Linked DNA regions of Chlorogloeopsis sp. ULAP01. The protein of the gene in region 1 interacts with the protein of each later gene in a pairwise test. Links are inferred from orthologs where the notes say so. Each region holds a gene or a part of one and is shown on either strand. Other genes may lie near its edges. The genes, in order: QUB80_RS15835 and ileS.

Region 1 (10,994 bases):
CGCGGCGCTCAAATTTTAGATTTAGAAGCTTTGGCTAACCATCGCGGTTCTCTGTTGGGTGAAGAGTGGCAAGGCAAACTTACACCTCAACCATCACAAAAATATTTTGAAACACTGCTACTGCAACAACTACAAAGCTTTAATCTTCATCAGCCAGTGTGGGTAGAATCAGAAAGCTTCAAAATTGGTAAACTCTATTTGCCGCAGTCTTTATGGAAGAAAATGAAACAGAGTAGCTGTGTAGAAATTTACCTTCCTATCACTGCAAGAGTTCAATTTCTCTTACAGGAATATCAGCATTTAGAAAAGTATCCTGAAGTTTTAAAAGCAAAGCTAGAAAAACTAAAACCTTGCTGTGGCTGGAAGAAATTAAATGAATGGTATCAGTTCATTGATAATGGCAATCTGAGAGAATTTGTACGAGATATTCTAGAGTGCCATTACGATCCAACCTACACTAAGTCGATCCAACGTGACTTTAGCAAAGTTAAACGAGTGCTATCTATACCAGATTTATCTGATAGTAGTATCAATAATTTATTGGATTTTTTATTGTCAAGTAATATCTCTGGACTAACACTAGTTTCGTCACAATAAAATTCCCTCCTCAAAAAGGAGGGTTAGAGATGATTTATAAAGTTAAAGCAACGTGTAACGCATTGCATGATTGTGTGCGTTACGGCTAATTCTTACTTTCTCAAATGCTCATATCCTTACATAACCGTAACACCATCCTACTATCAGCGCTTGCTAACTCTAACAAATAAAAGTAATTAGTGTCTCCTATGCTTCTAGTGTTGCTGTAAGGAGGTAATCGCTTCAAGTTTAAATATAAAGATCTATAAAGCGCGATCACTTCCTACAAATTGCGCCAACCACGACTTACAATCTGCGTTTTCGTAAAAAGCTTTTCGTTATAGATCCCCGAATTTTTTAAAAAATTCGGGGATCTGAACACCTGCGAGTTGTCAAAATCAATATGGTGGAGTAGCAGGTATTCTAGTCGAACTAATCCAAGGGGTGTAATTTGAAAATTAATCAACGCCACAGTTGGACTTTAACAGTAGAGGAAGCGATCGCTATCCAAGAGCAACTACAAGCAGAAGTCATTACCGTAGATCAATTCAAAGAACCCGTGCAGTACGTGGCTGGGGTAGATATGGGTTTTGAAGCCGATGGTACAATTAGCCGTGCCGCCGTTGCAGTACTGAGTTTTCCTGAGTTGCAACTACAGGAAACAAGCATAGCACGCCGCCCGACGTCGTTTCCTTACATTCCCGGTTTCCTCTCATTTCGCGAAATGCCCGCAGTTCTTGATGCTTTAGAAAAGATAAAATTAACACCAGATATAATTTTGTGTGATGGTCAGGGAATAGCTCATCCACGCAGATTTGGAATAGCATGCCATCTTGGAGTTATCGTAGATATACCGACTATTGGAGTAGCTAAATCATTGCTAGTCGGTAAGCACCAAGACTTGTCAGATACACGAGGAAGCTGGCAACCATTAATATATAAAGGTGAAGCTGTTGGAGCAGCACTAAGAACACGCCCAAGTGTCAAGCCTGTGTATATTTCTAGTGGTCATCGCATCAGTTTGCCTACAGCTATTGATTACGTCTTGCGCTGCACAACCAAATATCGATTGCCAGAAACTACACGCATTGCTGATAAATTGGCGTCTAATAAGTAGAGACGCGATAGATCGCGTCTTTTGCAAACAAAACTAGTTGCAGTCATTCTTTAATGGCGCACTACTACCCCGTTTTACTAAAATAGGCGACAAAACGCGGTTTTCTACACTTTTTTCTTCTAATAAATCTAGTAACATTTGCATAGCAAGGCGACCAATTTCTAACATTGGCTGACTGACTGTTGTCAAGGGTGGCGTAACATAACCAGACAGAGCAATACCATCAAATCCAACTAAACTTAAATCTTGTGGTACCGAAATACTTAATTCTTGGCAAGCTAAAAGAGCGCCAACTGCAACCATATCGTTATAACAAAATATGGCAGTTACGCCAGCAGTAACTAATTTAGACAACATCTGTTGACCAGTTGCAACATCACTGCTTCTTTTATTATCTTCATCATTAATTGCAACCCAATCTGTCTTTTGTGGTAAACCTGCTTCACTCAGAGCCATTCGATATCCTTCTAGACGCTGCTGATTTGATCTACTGTGATCGCCTACACCCAGATAACCAATAGAGGTGTGCTTAAGACTGATAAGATGCTCTACAGCCAATCGAGCACCTAAGCAGTCGTCTATTGACACTGAGTGAATCATTTCGGGTTGATCTTTAGTTTGGCTATTCATAAAAACTGTTGGTACAGCAATTTGTGCTATTTGCTTCGTATGGTGTTTACTAATTCGCGAATCGGCTACTAAGATACCGTCCACTCTACGACGTTCAAAACTATTAATAGCTGCTATTTCTTGCTCTAAATCTCGATGTGAAGCACTTAACAAAACACTTAAACCTGCTGTTCTAGCTATCTGTTCTATTCCTTCTACTACCTCAGCAAAAAAGGGATCTGCTATTGAAGTTACTACTACCCCAATAGTATTAGTACGTTGATTTTGTAAACTTTGAGCAATACCATTTGGCACATAGCTCATATCCCGTGCCAGTTGCTTAATTTCCTCTCGCACCTTCAGGCTAATTAGAGGACTATCTCGTAAAGCACGTGAAACCGTGGTATGAGAAACTCCTGCTCTTCGAGCAATATCTTCTATAGAAGTTTTTCGTTTCCTCATTGATATTTTTACATTATTTTACAATATTTATGCACACGTGTGCATAATAATATCAATTATCAGGAAAATTTGGTTAATTGTCAAACCACTATTTTTGTTACAGATATTTTTGTAATTGGCAAAAATATTTAAAAAATTATTAAAATCTAACCTGAAAACTAAATTGCATCAGATATCAATTTAATAGCTGATCGAATTGATCGCATAATTTCGGTCGTAGAGAAAATTAGATTAAGGCATTCAATTCAATTTTGAGGTGATTATTTAGTATGGAAAACTAAGTACTGCCAATTGAGGTAAAATTCTGATTCAAAGTAAAGCATTTGCTCTGTCTATATGAATATTTAGATATTTTAAGTAGAACTGTATATACCTCGCAAATAAACTTAATACACGTTTAATGCACACGTGTGCAAAAATAAAAATAATTTCAGATATATCTATGACATATGTGTGCAAATGAAAGTACAAAACCACAATTTAATAACTCAATATCCAAAAGTAACAGGATATGTCTCCAACCTAAATAATTGCATCAACAACACTCCAAATCTTCACTTACATTCACAAGAAGAATGAGATGAATAATTCTCAGATGATTTTATTTTCGGTGGCTTTGACTTGAAGCAGCAATTCAACATAAATCGAAAATTTCATTCTGACAATATTAAATTAATCAACCTTAATGCTGTTGACAATAAAACAAAAATAATTTAAGGAATAGCTGAATGTGAAAAAGATTGCGATTGTAGCTAGCGTATTAAGTATCGTCGGTGGTACTCTGGTAAGCTGCACAAATACCTCTCCAAATGACAGTACTACTAATAGCGTTAATACTTACACTGCTACTAACACAGCTACACAGGAGCGAGAGGTAAAATTGCGATCGGTTGGTGTCACCGTTGGCGATTTAGGTAACCCCTTCTTCGTTTTGATGGGGCAAGGAGCCGAGAAAGAAGCAAAGAAAATCGGGGGTAGTGATGTCAGAGTTACTGTGGTTTCTAGTGGCTATGACCTGAACCAGCAATTCAACCAAATCGAAAATTTTGTTGCTGCTAATACTGACGTCATTATTCTTAATGCTGCTGACAGTAGAGGAATTCAGCCAGCAGTTGAGAAAGCAAGACGTGCAGGTACGGTAGTGATTGCGGTAGATACAGCCGTTGATGCAGAGGTAGATGCTACAGTTACCACCAATAATCTGCAAGCCGGAGAGGTTGCTTGCCAATATATTGCTGATCGCCTCAAGGGCAAAGGTAGTGTAGTAATTGTGAACGGGCCGCCTGTAAACTCAGTCATCCAGCGAGTTGATGGTTGCCAAAAAGTATTATCCAAGTATCCCGATATCAAAATACTCTCTAAAGACCAGAACGCAGAAGGTAGTCGGGATGGAGGACTCAGAGTCATGAGCGATCTACTGACAACCTTTCCCAAAATTGATGCAGTCTTTGCCATCAACGATCCAAGCGGTGTGGGAGTAGATCTTGCCGCCAGCCAAGCAAAACGCAAGGAATTTTTCATTGTTGGGGTCGATGGGGCGCCAGAAGCAATTGAGGCGATCGCATCCCAAGATAGTCTCTATGCTGCAACAGCTACTCAAAATCCTAGAGGCATGACTCAAACAGCAGTTCAGGTTGGCAACGATATCCTGCATGGCAAAAAACCTAAGTCACCCACCATTCTGATTCCAGTCAAGCTGATTACGCGAGATAACGTCAGTACCTTTCAAGGCTGGTAAGTAATAGGGGCTAGGGACTAGGAGGGTAAGGAAGACGCGGGGACGCAAAGAAAGAGGGTGGGGGACAAGGAGATAAGAGAGGTGAGGAAGTAATAAGAGTAAATTCTTCCCCATCTTCCCTATCTCCCCAATCTCTCCTCTAGCCTCTATTTCCCCCTGTCCCTAATCCTCAGTACCCAATCACCAATTCCGAATTGTTTTTGCAAAAGCCACTTATGACAACAGATAATGAAACCTTCTTGGCGAATGCATCAATCGCCACCCCTGTATTAGAGATGCGAGGGATTACAAAAAGATTTCATGGTGTGCCTGCTCTTCAAAATGTCAATCTCACAATTTATCCGGGAGAGGTTCACGCCCTCATGGGCGAAAACGGGGCAGGCAAAAGTACATTGATGAAGATTCTGGCTGGGGCTTACATTGCCGATGAAGGTGAGATTCGCATCAACGGTCAACCCGTGAAAATTACCGATCCGGGTACAGCACGCAGGGCGGGTATTAATCTCATTTATCAAGAACTGAACGTCGCGCCCAATTTAACCGTTGCTGAAAATATTTTTATGGGTAGCGAGTTACGGCGGGGTCAGTTTTTAGACCGCAAAGGAATGGAGCATGAAGCACAGCAAGTGCTGGCAAGCTTAGGAGCCAGTTTTTCCGCCCATGACATTGTTGGTAACTTGTCGATCGCCGAACAGCAGCAAGTAGAAATTGCGCGGGCGCTGAAGGACAAAAGCCGCGTTTTAGTGATGGATGAGCCAACAGCAGCACTGTCTGACCGTGAAACTGAGCGTTTGTTTCAAGTAATTCACAAACTGCGTAATGACGGCATTGCCATCATCTATATCAGTCACCGCATGGAAGAAATATATGCTCTGGCTGACAGAATTAGCGTGCTGCGGGATGGTCAATACATTGGCAGTCTCACCCGTGATGAAATTTCTCCCCATCGATTAGTGCGAATGATGGTTGGTCGCTCGATGCAGGACTTTTATGAACATCAACGGCAAACGCATCTCGGCCCGGTAGTGCTGGAAGTCAGAAATATCAGTGACGAACGCAAAGTTCAGCCTACTAGTTTTCAGCTTCATGCTGGAGAAATTCTCGGACTGGCAGGGCTAGTTGGTGCAGGACGCACAGAGGTATCTCGACTGATTTTTGGTGCCGATCCTAAGATAAGCGGTGAGGTATTCCTGAATGGTAAAAAACTGGAGATTAATTCGCCTAGTGATGCCATTGCTGCCGGTATTGGCTACGTTCCAGAAGACCGCAAAGATCAGGGTTTATTCTTGGAGATGAGTTCTCGTAAGAATATTGCCCTCAACAGACTCAAGCAGGAGGCAAAGGCTGGCATTGTTAATTGGGGTTCCGTTAATCGGACGGCAACGGAAGCAGTCGAAAACTTTAATATCAGGCTTGCGAATTTGGAAATTAGAGCAGTGGATCTTTCTGGTGGCAATCAGCAGAAGCTACTGCTAGCACGTTGGCTAGCCATTAAGCCAAGAGTATTGATGTTAGATGAGCCGACACGCGGTGTAGATATCGGTGCCAAAAGCGAAATTTACCGAATCATGAGTGATTTAGCAGCACAAGGTGTGGCTATTCTCATGGTTTCCAGCGAACTACCGGAAGTTGTAGGGATGAGCGATCGCGTCTTGGTGATGCGAGAAGGGCAACTGGTGGGCGAACTTGACGGCAGCCCTGACAAAGAAATTACCCAAGAAAACATCATGCACTATGCCACAGGAGCATCGGAGGTACTAGCATCATGAGTCAAACCTTAAGACCTGTCAACAATAGACCAGGAGAGCATCCCAAGTCACGTCAGCGTCAATCAATTAACAATTTACTTCAGATTGCAGGAATTCTGCCAATCCTGGTGCTAATTTGCATCATGTTTGCGTTACTTAGCCCCAACTTCCTGACACCAGGTAATGCCATCAATATATTGCGGCAGGCATCAATTAATATTGTGCTAGCAACAGGGATGACATTTGTAATTCTGACCGGAGGTATAGACCTTTCAGTGGGGTCGATATTAGCTGTTTCTGCCGTAGTTGCAGTGCTGGTGTCGCTTCTGCCTGGTTTAGGTTGGGCGGCTGTACTTGCTGGGTTGCTAACAGGATTAGCTTTGGGGTTAGTTAACGGCGCTCTTATCACCTTTTTAGATGTACCGCCTTTTATTGTCACATTGGGTTCATTGACTGCCTTAAGGGGTGTTGCCTTTTTAGTTGCCAATGGTACAACGGTCATCAACCGTAACTTGAACTTTGCTTGGATAGGCAATAGTTATTTAGGCCCTTTGCCGTGGTTAGTAATCATTGCACTTCTGACTGTTGCAGCGAGTTGGTTTGTCCTCCGGCAGACAGTCTTGGGAGTACAAATCTACGCTGTTGGTGGTAACGAGCGGGCAGCACGACTGACTGGCATCAAAGTTGATCGCGTGTTGCTATTTGTCTATGGCGTCAGTGGCTTGCTGGCAGGTTTGGCAGGAATTATGAGTGCCAGCCGTCTTTATAGTGCCACTGGAATGTTAGGTCAAGGCTATGAATTGGATGCGATCGCTGCTGTAATTCTGGGTGGAACCAGCTTCACAGGTGGGATTGGTACTATCGGGGGAACCCTTCTGGGTGCATTAATCATTGCTGTTCTCAACAATGGTTTAACCCTCTTGAATATGTCTTACTTCTGGCAACTAGTCGTCAAAGGACTAGTAATTATTGTGGCGGTAATGATTGATCGGCTCCGCAGACGTACCAGACGTTGAAAAATCATTTTGTAGTAAGCACGCTTTGTGTTTACTACAAGCAAATGACATTTGCAGCCATTTTTTGAGAAGTAGTATGAGAATGCTAAATTTTTGTATTTCATATCCAAAATTTAGCAACACCCCTGCTAAACCCTATGTTTAAAAAATTTTTATACAGTTTTCCGCTCCTTTTATTAATATGTCCAGCAGTTTCGGCTGCACCTTTGGAGGATGCAGATGTTAACCTGAGCAGCTTGCAGGGACAGGTAACCTCTGTTTCCGAGCTTAGTGATGTCAAACCAACCGATTGGTCATTTCAGGCACTGCAATCGCTTGTCGAACGCTACGGTTGTATTGCGGGTTATCCTAACTCTACCTATCGCGGCAACCGTGCTCTCAGCCGTTATGAGTTTGCGGCTGGTTTAAATGCTTGCCTTAACAGGATCAATGAGTTAATTGCTGCACGTACCAGCGAACTGCTTAATCAAGAAGACTTGGCAGTACTGCAAAGGTTGCAAGAAGAGTTTGCAGCAGAACTGGAAACCTTGCGCGGGCAAGTAGATAGCCTGGAAGCACGCGCATCAACTCTAGAAGCACAACAATTTTCTACTACTACTAAGCTGAACGCTCAAATTATTACTGCGATTAGCGACACCTTTGGTAATGCCGTGGCTGACGATCATGATCGCTCCGCAACCTACTTTGCTAATCGAGGTCGTCTCAACTTAGAGAGTAGCTTCACAGGCAAAGATTTATTGCGAGTCCGTCTAGAATTCGGCAATTTCTTGAATTCCGATGGTAGAAGCCAAATTGCATCGGTAACGGGTACCGGAATGACGCGGCTAAACTTTGACACCAACATTGATAACAACCTCAGTATTCCCCACATCCGTTACTACTTTCCGGTTAGTGATTCCGTTTCCTTTGTCGTCGGCCCCACAGGTATTGGCTACACAGACATTACGGATACCGTAACTCCTGCCACTATTGCTGATGACGGTAACGGCGTTCCCTCACTATTTGGAGAATACAGTCCCCTATTTCGACGAGGCGGTGGCGGTGCAGCCGTTAACTGGAAGCTTGCTGATGAACTAGTTCTCACCCTGGGCTATTTGGTAATTAATCCCAATTTTCCATCTGAAAAAAATGGGTTATTTGATGGTGGCTACAACGCCTTAGCGCACTTGGTGTATTACGGCAAGCAAGGAGCAGTTGGTATCGCCTATTCTCATGGCTATAGCCCTGGTGGCAAAGTCGATCTCACAGGTGGAACGGGTAGCAACTTGTCAATTTCTCCCTTTGGCAACAACATTGCTACTTCTAGCAACATCGTGGGCGCACAAGGATACTATCGTTTCTCTGAAAACTTCCAAATCCACGCCTGGGGTGGATATATCTGGGCAAATGCCGAAAACTCTGGCTTGAGCGATATTTCTAATGGCAGAAATGGAACAGATGCACTGTTTGTAAATAATGGTGACAATGCCAACGCTTGGTATGGAGCGATTGGTATGTCGTTTCCGGATGTGGGAGGTAGAGGCAACCTACCAGGAATTCTCTTTGGTATACCGCCGCGCGTATCCAGTAGTGAGGTGCGTTCAGAAAGAGACAATGCTTACCACATAGAAGCATTTTATCGCTGGCGACTGAATGACAATATTTCCGTGACTCCTGGTTTTTGGGTAATTCTTCACCCAGAAAACGACAGCAGAAACGATCCGCAATATGTAGGCTTGGTTCGCACAACCTTCGATTTCTAAATCCAGAGCGATCGCAAATCCGATCTCAGTTTCCACCCAGCCATTCACGAAAAAAGTTGCTTCCCCACGTCCGGTGCGTCTATTTGCAAGCTAGACGGTCATGTAATAAATCACACAACGAAGACATGACAATTTTTATCCTTTCTGCCTTCTGCCATCTTTTCAACCCAGTCTAACAAACACTCTAGTAACACATACAAACTATGTCTTCCACTACTACTCGTCGTAAAGCCAATACGTATTATGTCATCTTGATAGCTGGTGCTGCTGCTCTCGGCGGCTTTTTGTTCGGTTTTGACACTGCCGTAATCAACGGCGCGGTTGCAGCTCTTTCCAAAGCTTTTAATGCCAGTAGTGTACAGACTGGACTTGCGGTGTCTCTGGCGTTACTAGGATCGGCTGTCGGAGCCTTCTATGCAGGCAAAATTGCCGATCGCTATGGTCGAGTTAAAGCAATGGTGGTAGCTTCGGTATTGTTTACCATTAGTGCCATTGGTTCCGGGATTGCCATTACTATTTGGGATTTTATCTTTTGGCGGATCTTGGGTGGGTTAGGAGTTGGTGCTGCTAGCGTAATTGCCCCAGCTTACATTGCCGAGTGCTCTCCCAGTCATTTGCGAGGCAGGTTAGGTTCTCTCCAGCAACTAGCAATTGTAGTGGGTATTTTCATTGCCCTGCTATCTGACTACTTTATTGCTGTATCAGCAGGTTCAGCTGAGTTGCCATTTTTGTTCGGAATAGCTGCTTGGCGCTGGATGTTTTGGACAGAAATTCCTCCAGCCGTGCTTTACGGGATGGCAGCTTTGACAATTCCTGAATCACCCCGGTACTTGGTTGCCCAAGGACGAGAGCCAGAAGCTGCTAACGTTCTGACCAAGATTCTAGGGGGTAATGTCCTGGCAAAAATCGAAGAAATTCGTCAAACAGTGCTGCGAGAGCGCCAGCCTAAATTTTCCGATCTCTTAAGCAGAAGTGGTAGACTTCTGCCTATTGTTTGGATCGGCATCGGCTTATCTGTATTCCAACAATTTGTTGGTATTAATGTAATCTTCTACTACAGCAGCATTTTGTGGCGCGCAGTCGGATTTTCAGAAAAAAATTCCTTGACGATCACGGTAATTACAGGAGCCGTTAACATTATTACTACGCTGATTGCGATCGCCTTCGTAGATAAATTTGGTCGCAAGCCCTTGCTCATATTAGGGTCAATTGGCATGACTGTAACCTTGGGAACGATGGCTTCTATTTTTGGAACCGCTCAACTAGATGCTGCGGGCAACCCCACTCTCACCACAAGTGCGGGTATTGTAGCTCTCATTGCAGCTAACCTTTATGTGTTTTGCTTCGGTTTTTCCTGGGGGCCAGTGGTTTGGGTACTGTTGGGAGAAATGTTTAATAATAAGATTCGAGCTGCTGCACTTTCACTTGCTGCGGCAATGCAATGGGTTGCGAATTTCATTGTTTCCACTACATTTCCTCCTATATTGCAATATTTCGGGCTAGGTACTGCTTACGGTCTTTATACAACTGCTGCGGCAATCTCAATCTTTTTCGTTTGGTTCTTTATTAGGGAAACCAAAGGAATTGAGTTAGAAAATATGTAATTGACATTGATTTTAGCTGCACAACAACCCTACCTATTTGTCTATACAACTTAAAAATCTAATATAAACACAGAAAAGGTGTTAAATTTAGCGTACCAACATCCCAAATCTGCACAATAACTTTATAGCTAGCTCAACTTCTTCCACAGGCTTGTTAGCAATTTACTGTGGATTCATTTAAATATTTTGTAAATAGTTGCTTGCACCTACCTAATCATGTTAGGAATCGCACAGGGAGAAGTTGTAGCTAAATTAAGAATGAGGGGGTTGGAACGATGAATGCACTCACTTTACAATGGTATGATGCTGGACAAGCCAAAACTCAGAAAATTCACGAACACCAGCCAAGTAAAAATCTTGGTACCATCCGTATAGGTCGCGA
Region 2 (11,442 bases), on another replicon or contig:
GATTGTGTCGGCGGCGTTGGGAGATGATGCGCCTTTGTGGGGTGCAGTAGCTTTGGCGGAAGATTTGTTGCAAAGATAGGGATAACACTCTATGTAAGTCTTAGCTAACCTAAATACTTCAAAACCCTTGGCTCATTGCTATTAATACCAATTCTCTAAAATCAGGCAACACATTCAAACATTGAAACCCAAACCAGATCTGACTTTCTTAATTACGTAGACACGCTTTACGCGGCTTCCCGGAGGGTCAGGGCGAATTGGTATAACATGGGTGCTTTAGGTAGCAGTCGTGGCAACAATTATAATTGATAAAACCTGGACAACTAAAAATCTTAGGCATGAAGCTGTGACAGAAACTGGAAGCTACAAGGATACAGTAAATTTACCCAAAACTAACTTTGATATGCGGGCGAACGCAATCAAGCGTGAACCTGAAATTCAAAAGTTTTGGCAAGACAATAAGATTTACGATCGCCTGTCCGAGAATAATCCAGGCGAATTATTTATACTGCATGATGGGCCACCCTACGCAAATGGCTCTTTGCATCTTGGTCATGCTTTAAATAAAATTCTCAAAGATATTATTAACCGCTACCAACTGCTACGGGGGCGCAAAGTTCGCTATGTGCCTGGTTGGGACTGTCACGGCTTGCCTATTGAATTGAAAGTTTTGCAGAACATGAAGTCTGCGGAACGGCAAAACTTGACAACTTTGCAACTACGGCAAAAAGCCAAAGAATTTGCTCTCAATGCAGTAGACGAACAACGGGAAAGCTTCAAAAGCTACGGAGTTTGGGGTGATTGGAATCATCCTTATTTGACGCTGGCACCGGAATACGAAGCGGCACAAATCGGTGTTTTCGGACAGATGGTGTTAAAAGGTTACATCTATCGTGGTTTGAAGCCTGTTCACTGGAGTCCTAGTTCTAAAACTGCTTTGGCAGAGGCAGAATTAGAATATCCAGAAGGACACACTTCTCGTAGTATCTATGCTGCTTTTGCCATTAACAGTCTTTCGGATGCAGCGAAGCCTTTGCTAGAACCATATCTTCACCAGTTGGGTGTAGCCATCTGGACGACAACACCTTGGACAATTCCAGGCAATTTGGCAGTGGCACTCAATCCACAACTCAACTATGCAGTTGTCGAAGTAAGTTCTCCACCAGAAAGTGTTAAGTTTAAATACCTAATCGTAGCTGCTGATTTGGTAGAACGACTGTCTACTACTCTGGAAACTGCATTAACCGTAAAAACCACAGTCAAAGGAAAAGAATTAGAACATTCCACTTACCGACATTCCCTGTATGAGCGGGAAAGCCCAATCGTGATTGGCGGTGATTATGTAACTACTGAATCAGGCACAGGGTTAGTACATACTGCACCAGGACATGGTCAAGAAGACTACATCGTTGGTCAACGTTACGATTTACCTATCTTGGCACCAGTTGATGACAATGGTAACTTTACCGAAGAAGCAGGACAGTTTGCCGGGTTGAATGTGCTTGGGGATGGAAACCAGGCGGTAATTGATGCACTGTCTGAGGCTGGTTCCCTGCTTAAGGAAGAAGCCTATGTCCACAAATACCCTTATGATTGGCGGACAAAGAAACCGACAATTTTCCGAGCTACCGAACAGTGGTTTGCTTCTGTGGAAGGATTTCGCGAAGAAGCCCTCAAAGCGATCGCCTCGGTAAGATGGATTCCCGCTCAAGGTGAAAATCGAATCACACCAATGGTTGCCGATCGCTCTGATTGGTGTATATCCCGTCAGCGCAGTTGGGGTGTACCAATTCCGGTGTTTTACGACGAAGAAACTAAAGAGCCACTCCTGAATGAGGAAACAATTGCCCACGTGCAGGCGATCGTTGCTGAAAAAGGTTCTGATGCTTGGTGGGAACTTTCGGTTGAAGAATTATTGCCCGAAAAATACCGCAACAACGGCCGTACCTACCGTAAAGGCACAGATACAATGGACGTATGGTTTGATTCTGGCTCATCTTGGGCAGCTGTAATCAAGCAGCGTCCAGAATTACGCTACCCAGCAGATATATATTTAGAAGGCTCGGATCAGCATCGCGGTTGGTTTCAATCGAGTCTGCTCACCAGCGTCGCAGTCAACGGTATTGCACCCTACAATACAGTTTTGACTCATGGCTTCATTCTAGATGAACAAGGACGCAAGCAAAGTAAGTCCTTGGGAAATGTAGTTGATCCGAAAGTTGTAATTGGGGGCGGAAAAAACCAGAAAGAAGAACCAGCTTATGGAGCAGACGTGTTGCGCTTGTGGGTTTCCTCGGTAGATTACACCTCGGATGTACCCTTGGGTAAAAACATCCTCAAGCAACTGACAGATATCAGGAACAAAATTCGCAATACGGCGCGGTTCTTGTTGGGTAATTTGCACGATTTCGATCCCGAAAAAGATGCAATACCTTTCGAGGAATTACCAGAACTCGACAAATATATGTTGCACCGGATTACGGAAGTATTTCAGGAAGTGACTGAAGCCTTTGATAGCTTCCAATTCTCCCGCTTTTTCCAAACGGTGCAGAACTTCTGCGTTGTGGATTTATCCAACTTCTATTTGGATGTTGCTAAGGATAGGTTGTATATCAGTGCGCCCAATGCTTACCGTCGGCGTAGTTGTCAAACTGTGTTACAGATTGCTTTAGAAAATTTAGCAAAAGCGATCGCACCTGTGCTGTGTCATATGGCTGAAGATATCTGGCAGTATCTTCCCTACAAAACCCCTTACAAATCGGTGTTTGAAGCGGGTTGGGTGCAGTTAGATTCCAAGTGGCAGAATCCAGAATTAGCAACTTTCTGGCAACAGTTACGAGAAATCCGCACTGACGTCAACAGGGTATTAGAGCAAGCAAGGGTAGAAAAAATGATTGGTTCTTCCCTAGAAGCGAAAGTCTTGCTATACATAGCTAATGAGCAGTTACGTACCTTTGTAAAAACACTGGATAGTACCAGTAATAATGGTATTGATAAACTCCGCTATCTTTTTATTACTTCCCAAGCAGAGATATTAGATACACCAGAAAAACTGCAAGGATTGAAGTACAGCTTGCAGACAGATGCATGGGGAATTGGTGTTGTAGAAGCAGAAGGACAAAAATGCGATCGCTGCTGGAACTACTCTACCCATGTGGGAGAGAATACAGAACATCCCTCAATTTGCGAACGTTGTGTTGCAGCATTAGCAGGAGAGTTTTAACAGTTAACAGTTAGCAGTTTTAAAAGTAGGTGCGTTAGGCGATTTGTCTAACGCACCTTTTATAAGAAAAGAAAGCGATCGCTATCGCCGTATTGGGCAATAAATTCATCAACGGTGAGAACCATTGTGATTGTTCCTTAAAATAGAGCGATCGCCAATTCTTTGATAGTAACTACAGAATAGCCGGAAGCCCTACCTGCTTTGGTTCAACAAAATTACCATCAAAACCGATAGTTTTATTTTCTACTCTTCTAGCATCAGCCAAAGCTTTACGAAGTTCTGCACGTTCCATCTGATCCTCAATTCCACCCAACATATAAATAAGTAACTTAGCTGCTAAATCTCGCCCAGCAACCTGCACCCGTTTTTTACTTGGATCGTACAAAATGCCATACCAAATAGACTGGGGGAACTCCATGCTACTAAAACCACCTTGTTGATCGAACTTCCGCAGTTTCTTAAAAATGTTGTCTAGATTAAATCCTTTGCGGAAAACCAAGATTCCTAAAGCTTGCGCTACAGCCACTTGACCGACAGGGCGGAAAAGCATATTTCCTTCGCCCCCATCTTTCTCAAAACTGAATCGCCGTAAGGCTGGTGTATCCTCATCTTCTAAAAGCTTATAACTCGGAAGACTTGCCAAATAATCAAAAAGCCTGTGAAACTCCCGTATTCCCTCCTCCAGTTCTTCATCCTCTGGGCGCATGGGAATTAGACCTTTATCTAAGGGTTTCCAGTGAGGAAATTTTTGCCCCAGGTATCGCTCAGACATATCTTTAAGTGCTTGCAGTGTCGTCAAAACTGTTGACTTGGCTGCAACTGTGGCACTATTCCAATTGACGCGAGGATTTCGGCTTTCTCGCTGTTCCAATAGTGAATGCGTGACGGCAATTTTTCTAGCAACAATAGAAAAACCATCATCTTCGTTGAGCTGGGCTAACTGACCTTTTGTTAAAGGTGCAGCCATCAGGTTGACGTGCACAAATATGGATCTTACGCGTCGTCTTGCCTGTTCGCGGGTTTCTCCTTTCTCTACTGCACAAATGAACTCAATACCAATTTTTTCTTTCGGTAAATTTTGCAGGTAGGCTGGTTGAAGATTATACTGCTCAATTAAATCAGCCTCGGTAATAAATGTGTTGTCAGGAGATTTATCCTTTTTATAACGCTGGAGTTTGCCAGTTTTCAGCAATTCCATCAACCCTTGTACACCCATGAGGCGATGTTGTCCATCCAGTGCATAAATGGTTACATCTTCCTCAGAAACGTTTAATAAACCGACTTTGCCTTCTTTGTCCAGAGGTATAAAGTTTGTGGTAGATTTTAAAGCTATTCCTTGGCTATTCCACTCAGAAGCTTGGGAATTGTCCACCCACGGTTGATTTATCGCTACCAACACTGGTGGAAATTTGTGATTTTTACGACTTACTAAATACTGAGCTAGCGGTAGTTGACGCGACCAATCAAGGGGGCGCTGCTGAATTTCGTCAATACTCTCGGCGTCAATCTCAACATTATCTGTCTGCGGATTATATTTTTGCTGAAGTAGGGGTAAGGCAGATGCAAAGCGAACTCTACCCGCAAGCCATTCTAAGGTAACAGAGCCAACATAGGCCTCAGTACCGCCCATTTCTGTCTTTTGAACCAAAATCCGATCTTTCTGGTTCATGAACTTTTCTAGTAAAATAGCCAGCACCTGTTTATCCTTGTTTTCCCTTTCTAGGTACTCACTGGCAATATCAGCAGTTGGGTAGGCAGCACTTTCATCCATGTTAATTTTTAAAATTTTTAACTATAAATCAGGATAATTCTCTAAGAGAATTGATGCAGCGAGGAAAGTTTTTAAAAACCTTTAAGGATTACAATACTATGGTTGTACTTCCAGTACATATATAAAGGGTGATAAATATTGCACCATCTTCTCTCTTTCTCGCTGACAGGAAGAGTTTAGGGATTGATTTACCTGTATTTACATAGGTAGGGAGAAATGGCTACAGCACAAAAAGCAGAAAATCAAGATGGAAAAGTGCGTACTACTGTGCTGGATGAGATACCAGTTCTCACTGCTGAGATCCAAGAGTTATATTGTTTGGACGAAATACCTTGGATTATAGGGGTATCGTGGGGAAAAGATTCTAGTACGGTGTTGCAGCTAGTTTGGAATGCGATCGCTGCCCTCCCAAAAGAAAAACGAACTAAAACAATTCATGTAATTACAACAGATACTAAAGTAGAAAACCCGATTGTTTCTGCTTGGGTACGCAAATCTTTGCAAAAGCTAAAGTCTGCGGCACAGAAACAACAAATGCCTGTTGAACCTCATCTGCTACAGCCTGTGGTTCAAGACACATTTTGGGTAAATCTAATTGGTAAAGGCTACCCCGCACCACGCAATCAATTTCGTTGGTGTACCGAACGTCTGAAAATTAATCCGGCTAACCATTTTATCCGCCAGATGGTTCGAGCCAATGGTGAAACAATTCTGGTTTTGGGTACTCGCAAAGCCGAAAGTTCAAAACGTGCAGCCACAATGGAAAAGCATCAAATGCGGAGAGTGCGCGATCGCCTTAGCCCTAATGGTAGTTTGCTCAATTCTTTAATTTACACCCCGATTGAAGACTGGAGTAATAATGATGTTTGGATTTATCTCAATCAGTGTGACAATCCTTGGGGAGGGAGCAACAAAGAATTATTCAACATATATAGAGGTGCAACCGCAGATAACGAATGCCCCTTAGTTGTTGATACTTCCACTCCTAGTTGTGGTGATTCTCGATTTGGGTGCTGGGTTTGCACGCTGGTGAGTCAGGATAAATCGATGCAGGCAATGATCCAAAATGATGAAGAAAAAGAATGGATGCAGCCTTTATTAGATATCCGCAATGAATTAGATGCAGAAGATGATCGCGACAGAAGAGATTTCCGAAGAATTTGGGGGAATGTTCAACTTTTTGAGCGCAACAAAGATGGAGAAAAATCAGTAGAACCAATCCCAGGCCCTTATACTAAATATTGGCGCGAATATTGGCTAAGACGAGTATTAGAAGCACAAACACAAATCCGCCATACAGCACCAGAAAGTATGCGCGACATTACCCTGCTCGCTCCCGAAGAACTAAGTGAAATTCGCCGCATTTGGCTAGAAGAAAAACACGAGTTTGATGATAGTTTACCCCGCATATATAAAGAAGTGACTGGTGAAGAATTCCAAGATCCCCGCCCTGGTGCTGACTATAGTCTCTTGGGTAGCGACGAGTGGGCAGTGCTAGAAGAAATTTGTGAAGGTGATGCCATGCACCTGGAATTAATGGCGAAGCTATTGGACACAGAACGCCAGTTTCGTAAGATGGCGCGGCGTGTGGGCATATATGACGCCCTAGAGAAATGTTTTGATACTAGCTCCCGTTCCCAAGAAGAAGCAATTAAAAATGCCTATTTGAAAAGAGATTTGAAAACAGCGGTTGCTCAAGGTGATGTGGAAAAGGTAAAGCAGCTAACTTTAGGGGATTTTGTAGTCACAGATCCAGCAACGGATGTAACAAGTGAACAAGTGGATGTAAAAAGCAAGCCATTTGTTGACTCCACAGAGCAACCATCGGCTGCTAAACCCAAAACTTGGGCAAGTGTCAAATTCGGGACTGGGGAGCGGTGATTGGGGATTGGGATCTCCCAATCACGAGTCCCTAGCCCTAGTATCTATTCCCTCCCAGTACCTAGTACCCAATCCCCAGTACCCAGTACCATGATTTTTCTTGAACTTGTACTCCAAAATTTTGGCCCCTACAATGGGCGTCAGGTAATAAATCTAGATCCAAAAATTAAAGAGAATGCTCGCCCGATTCTTCTTTTGGGTGGGATGAATGGAGGAGGAAAAACAACACTAATGGATGCGATTCGTCTTGCACTTTATGGACATCGCGCCCAATGCTCTACGCGTGGAAATTTGAGCTATGGGGATTTTCTCACTCAATGCGTTAATAGTCATACACCTGCCAATGATAAAACTCGCATTGAATTAGTATTTGAACATATTGAAAATGACCAACCAGTTAAATACAGAATTGTACGCACGTGGGAAAGAAATCCTAAAGATGGTAAAGATAATTTAGGTATTTTGGGTGATGATGATACATGGCCTGTTGAAGCTTTAGTTAATATTTGGGATGAGTATATTGAGAATTTACTGCCTTTAGGAATTTCTAACTTGTTTCTTTTTGATGGAGAACAAGTGAAGGAATTAGCAGAACAAGAAGTACCGCCACCACTTGTTGTGGATGCGATTCGCGCTTTGTTAGGATTAGAATTGGCTGAACGTTTGGCTGGTGATATAGATATTTTAGTTAATCGCAAACGTAAAGAAATAGCTGAAAAGCATGAATTAGAAAATTTAGAAGAAATTGAACAGAAATTAAAACAATTACAAAATGAACATAAAATAGAAACGCAAAAATTTGTGTCTCTACAAAAAGAATTACAATTAGCTGAAAAATCACAAACTATAGCTATTGATAAATTTATTTCTGAAGGCGGTAAGATTGCAGCAGAACGCAGTCAGTTAGATAAACAGAAGGAAGAAAGAACCATAGAAGCCGAACAAACTCGTCAAGCAATGTGTGAATTAGCTGGTGGTATTTTACCGCTGGCGTTAATTCAACCGTTACTCTCGCAAGTGCAAGCCCAAGGAGAAAAAGAATTTCGTCTCCGGCAAGCACGAATAGCACGAGATATCTTATTGGAGCGAGATCAGCGCTTACTCGAATTGATTAGTAATTTAAATATTGCAGAAGAACAAGTTGATAAAATCAAAGCTTTTCTAGCAGAAGATGAGCAGATGCAAAATTCCTCTTCTCTACAAGAAGAACTTTGGTTATTAGCTGATGATGAAGCTCTCAGTCAGTTAGGTAATGTTATTTATTATTTGCAGAATGCCAAAATATCCGCAAAGCAACAACTTGCTATTCTGAAAACTAAAGAAGAAGAAATTATCGGTTTAGAAAGACAGGTGCAGACAGCAGCATCACCAGAAGAATACAATAAATTACGTGATGCAATGCAAGCAGCACAAAAGAAAGTTGCTGAAGTTAAAGCTGATTGCGAAACAAAACGCCGCCGTCTAGTTGAATTAGAAACTGCAATTGAAAAGCTAAAAAAGGACTTACAAGAATATACTAAGCAAACCTTAGACCGTAAGAATATAGAACATATTATTGTTGCTTCTGCTAGAGTTCAAGAAACACTTAAACTTTTTCGAGAACGTTTGACTTTAAGAAAATTAAATAAATTAGAAAATGAAGTCACTGAGTGCTTCCGCTATCTACTGCACAAATCTGATTTGGTGCATCGCATAGCTATCGATACCAACACCTTTAGCTTATCTTTGTATAACTCACAAGGTAAATCAGTTCCTAAACATCGTCTCTCGGCAGGAGAAAAACAACTTTTAGCGATCGCTTTTTTGTGGGGCTTGGCGCGAGTATCGGGGCGTCGCTTACCAGTGGCGATTGACACACCCTTGGGCAGATTAGATTCTTCGCACCGCAGTAACTTAGTTGAACGTTACTTTCCCTCAGCCAGTCATCAAGTGATTTTACTTTCCACAGATACAGAAATCGGAAAAAAAGAAGTTCAAACTCTGCGAGATAAAGAAGCGATCGCTCGCGAATACCTCCTTAAATACGACTCATCCACTCGCCAAACAACAGTGATAGAAAATAAATATTTTTGGTAAAAAGTATGGGGGCGATCGCACAATCACCCCCATCTCCTATTTCTAAAATTATTTAATAGCACCAGCCTGTGGAAGAAATATCTAATCAGCTATATTAATTAAACTTGAAGCTTGGGAAGTAGCCAACGTCGGCGCTGTAAAAACGCTGGAATATAAACTTGATGGTTGCTGTCTGGCTACAACTGGTAGAAATTGACGGGCATGGGCTGCTACTTCTACAGTTTTGACATCATAAGTTTGTGTTGCCAATTTTGGATACAAACCGATACCGATGATGGGAATCATTAAACAAGCAGTTATAAATAGTTCGCGGGGTTTAACATCAGGTACAATTGCATCCAAATGTAGTTCGGTGTTTTGCTTGCCATAGAACACTTGGCGTAACATCGACAGTAGATAAATCGGAGTCATAATCACGCCTACAGCAGATAGCAGCACAACTACGACTTTGAAGCTGGAACTGTAAACGTCGCTATTAGCAATTCCCAAAAATACCATCAATTCACCAACAAAACCACTCATTCCCGGTAGCGCTAGAGAAGCCATCGCACCAGCAGTAAACAGAGCAAAGGTTCTCGGCATTACCTTGGCAATACCGCCCATTTGATCCATCATCAAGGTGTGAGTACGCTCGTAAGTCACGCCAGAGAGGAAGAACAAGGTAGCGGCAATCAAACCGTGAGAAATCATTTGCAGTACGGCACCGCTCATACCTACTTCTGTATAGGAAGCGATACCAATCAGAACAAAACCCATGTGGGCGATCGAAGAATAAGCCAAGCGACGCTTGAGATTTGTTTGAGCGAAGGCACAGCAAGCACCGTAAACAATGTTGACTACACCCAGAATTGCCAGCACTGGAGCAAAGTAAACATGAGCATTAGTCAGCATTTCCATGTTGATGCGGATCAGGGCATAACCACCCATCTTCAGCAACACACCAGCTAAAATCATCGAACCGGGTGCGGAAGCTTCACCATGAGCATCGGGCAACCAAGTGTGGAGAGGGAAAATTGGCATCTTCACGCCAAATGCAATCAAGAAACCAGCATAAGCTAGGAGTTCCAAGGCTTTTGGATATTGCTTCATTCCCAAGGTTGTGATGTCAAAGCTAACGGTATCTCCATAGAATGCCAGCGCAAAAGCTGCTACCAAGATAAATATTGAAGCGGCTGCGGTGTAGAGAATGAATTTAGTAGCGGCATAACGGCGCTTTTGCCCTCCCCAAATGGAAATCAACAGGTACACAGGCACCAATTCAATTTCCCACATCAAGAAGAACAACAGCAGATCCTGAGCGACAAACACCCCAATCTGGGCACTATACAAAACCAGCATCAAACCATAAAACAAACGCGGCTTGTTGGTTACTTTCCAAGCCGCGAAGATTGCGAGTGTGTTGATTAAGCCTGTCAGCAGTACTAGCGGCATTGACAAACCATCGACTGCTACTGACCAATTTAAGCCGATTTGCGGCACCCAGGCATATTTTTCAACCAGTTGGTAGGTGGTGTTTTGAAAGTCGTAGTTATGCCAAAAAGCATAAATCATTAAGGCAAAGTCGGCGATCGCTACTCCCAAACCGTACCAACGAGCTGTTTTACCTTCTTTATCTGGGATGAGCGGGATGGCTAAACCAGCCACCAATGGCAAGAGGATTATGGTTGTTAACCAGGGTATTTGAGCAATCATCACTGACAATCGTTTTTCGTTTTCGCTTTTAATTACATTATATTAAGCAGCTCATACTTTTGTAAACGTTATTTATCTCTAGAAGATTAAATCTTAGACATAAATAGTAATAAATACTTATAAAGTTTTCTAGATTCATTCTAAATGTTAAGAATTGCAACGTCAACAAAGAACGGTGGTTTGCACTACCGTTACATATCTTAATATCAACTGTCTTAAGGAGGATATTTGTTATGACAATTCCTCAAACACTAATAGATGCCCGACTTCTGGCCAGAAGTCGGGCATCTCAATTTTTCATGGACTTTAAACAATCCGATTAACAATCGTCCATACTTCCCCATCAGAACGGACATGAGGAACGGAAATAGTCTTGAAACCAGTGATAAAGGGTTTGTAATAAACTTGCCAGTAAAGAGGGCTGAGTTGATCGGCGCAAGCCTTGAGACTGCGTATTTCTGTTGCAAGTTCAGCTGCTAGTTCATTAATACGTTCAGCATGAATTTGAGCCTGTGTTTTTGCCTCCTCTAGCTGCTGCTGTTGGATTGATTGTGTCTGCCGACGCGTTAACTGGGCTTGTTTTTGTTTCAATTGAGCTTCTAGGGCAGCAATAGCATCATCTATCCCCTTCAGTTCTGCAAACAACTCAGGATTTTCTTTCGCTTGCCGACGGTACACTTGTGCTATTGCTTGGGGTGAATCATTCTCTGGAGGCGTTACATTGACAGCAAGAGCGGCACGTTCTTGACGCAAAGCCTGAATTTGAGATTGAATTGCTGCTATTTCTGCCTGATATTGC

What was found.
Region 2: the proteins of QUB80_RS15835 (region 1) and ileS interact in binary tests that used the Escherichia coli proteins (3 or more experiments, as listed by UniProt). The link is inferred for Chlorogloeopsis sp. ULAP01 from one-to-one orthologs.

The regions. Positions count from the first base shown.
Region 1 is NZ_JAUDRH010000007.1:232,627-243,620, forward strand. What follows is about bases 2,521-5,495. They hold QUB80_RS15835 (ABC transporter substrate-binding protein), read left to right. Parts: upstream 2,521-3,488; coding sequence 3,489-4,502; downstream 4,503-5,495. Other genes in these bases: QUB80_RS15830 (LacI family DNA-binding transcriptional regulator), read right to left, coding at 2,521-2,764; QUB80_RS15840 (sugar ABC transporter ATP-binding protein), read left to right, coding at 4,718-5,495. In the rest of the region: tRNA 2-selenouridine(34) synthase MnmH, read left to right, coding at 1-597; nfi (deoxyribonuclease V), read left to right, coding at 1,028-1,693; more of QUB80_RS15830, read right to left, coding at 1,727-2,520; more of QUB80_RS15840, read left to right, coding at 5,496-6,271; QUB80_RS15845 (ABC transporter permease subunit), read left to right, coding at 6,268-7,266; QUB80_RS15850 (iron uptake porin), read left to right, coding at 7,404-9,008; QUB80_RS15855 (sugar porter family MFS transporter), read left to right, coding at 9,212-10,612; QUB80_RS15860 (FHA domain-containing protein), read left to right, coding at 10,888-10,994. UniProt on the Escherichia coli protein: Part of the ABC transporter complex RbsABC involved in ribose import. Binds ribose. Also serves as the primary chemoreceptor for chemotaxis.
Region 2 is NZ_JAUDRH010000002.1:234,746-246,187, forward strand. Bases 1-3,423 are described here. They hold ileS (isoleucine--tRNA ligase), read left to right. Parts: upstream 1-346; coding sequence 347-3,223; downstream 3,224-3,423. Other genes in these bases: QUB80_RS04635 (ROK family protein), read left to right, coding at 1-79; QUB80_RS04645 (DGQHR domain-containing protein), read right to left, coding at 3,396-3,423. Outside these bases: more of QUB80_RS04645, read right to left, coding at 3,424-4,994; DNA phosphorothioation system sulfurtransferase DndC, read left to right, coding at 5,211-6,875; DNA sulfur modification protein DndD, read left to right, coding at 6,966-8,951; QUB80_RS04660 (NAD(P)H-quinone oxidoreductase subunit 4), read right to left, coding at 9,033-10,643; QUB80_RS04665 (coiled-coil domain-containing protein), read right to left, coding at 10,950-11,442. UniProt on the Escherichia coli protein: Catalyzes the attachment of isoleucine to tRNA(Ile). As IleRS can inadvertently accommodate and process structurally similar amino acids such as valine, to avoid such errors it has two additional distinct tRNA(Ile)-dependent editing activities.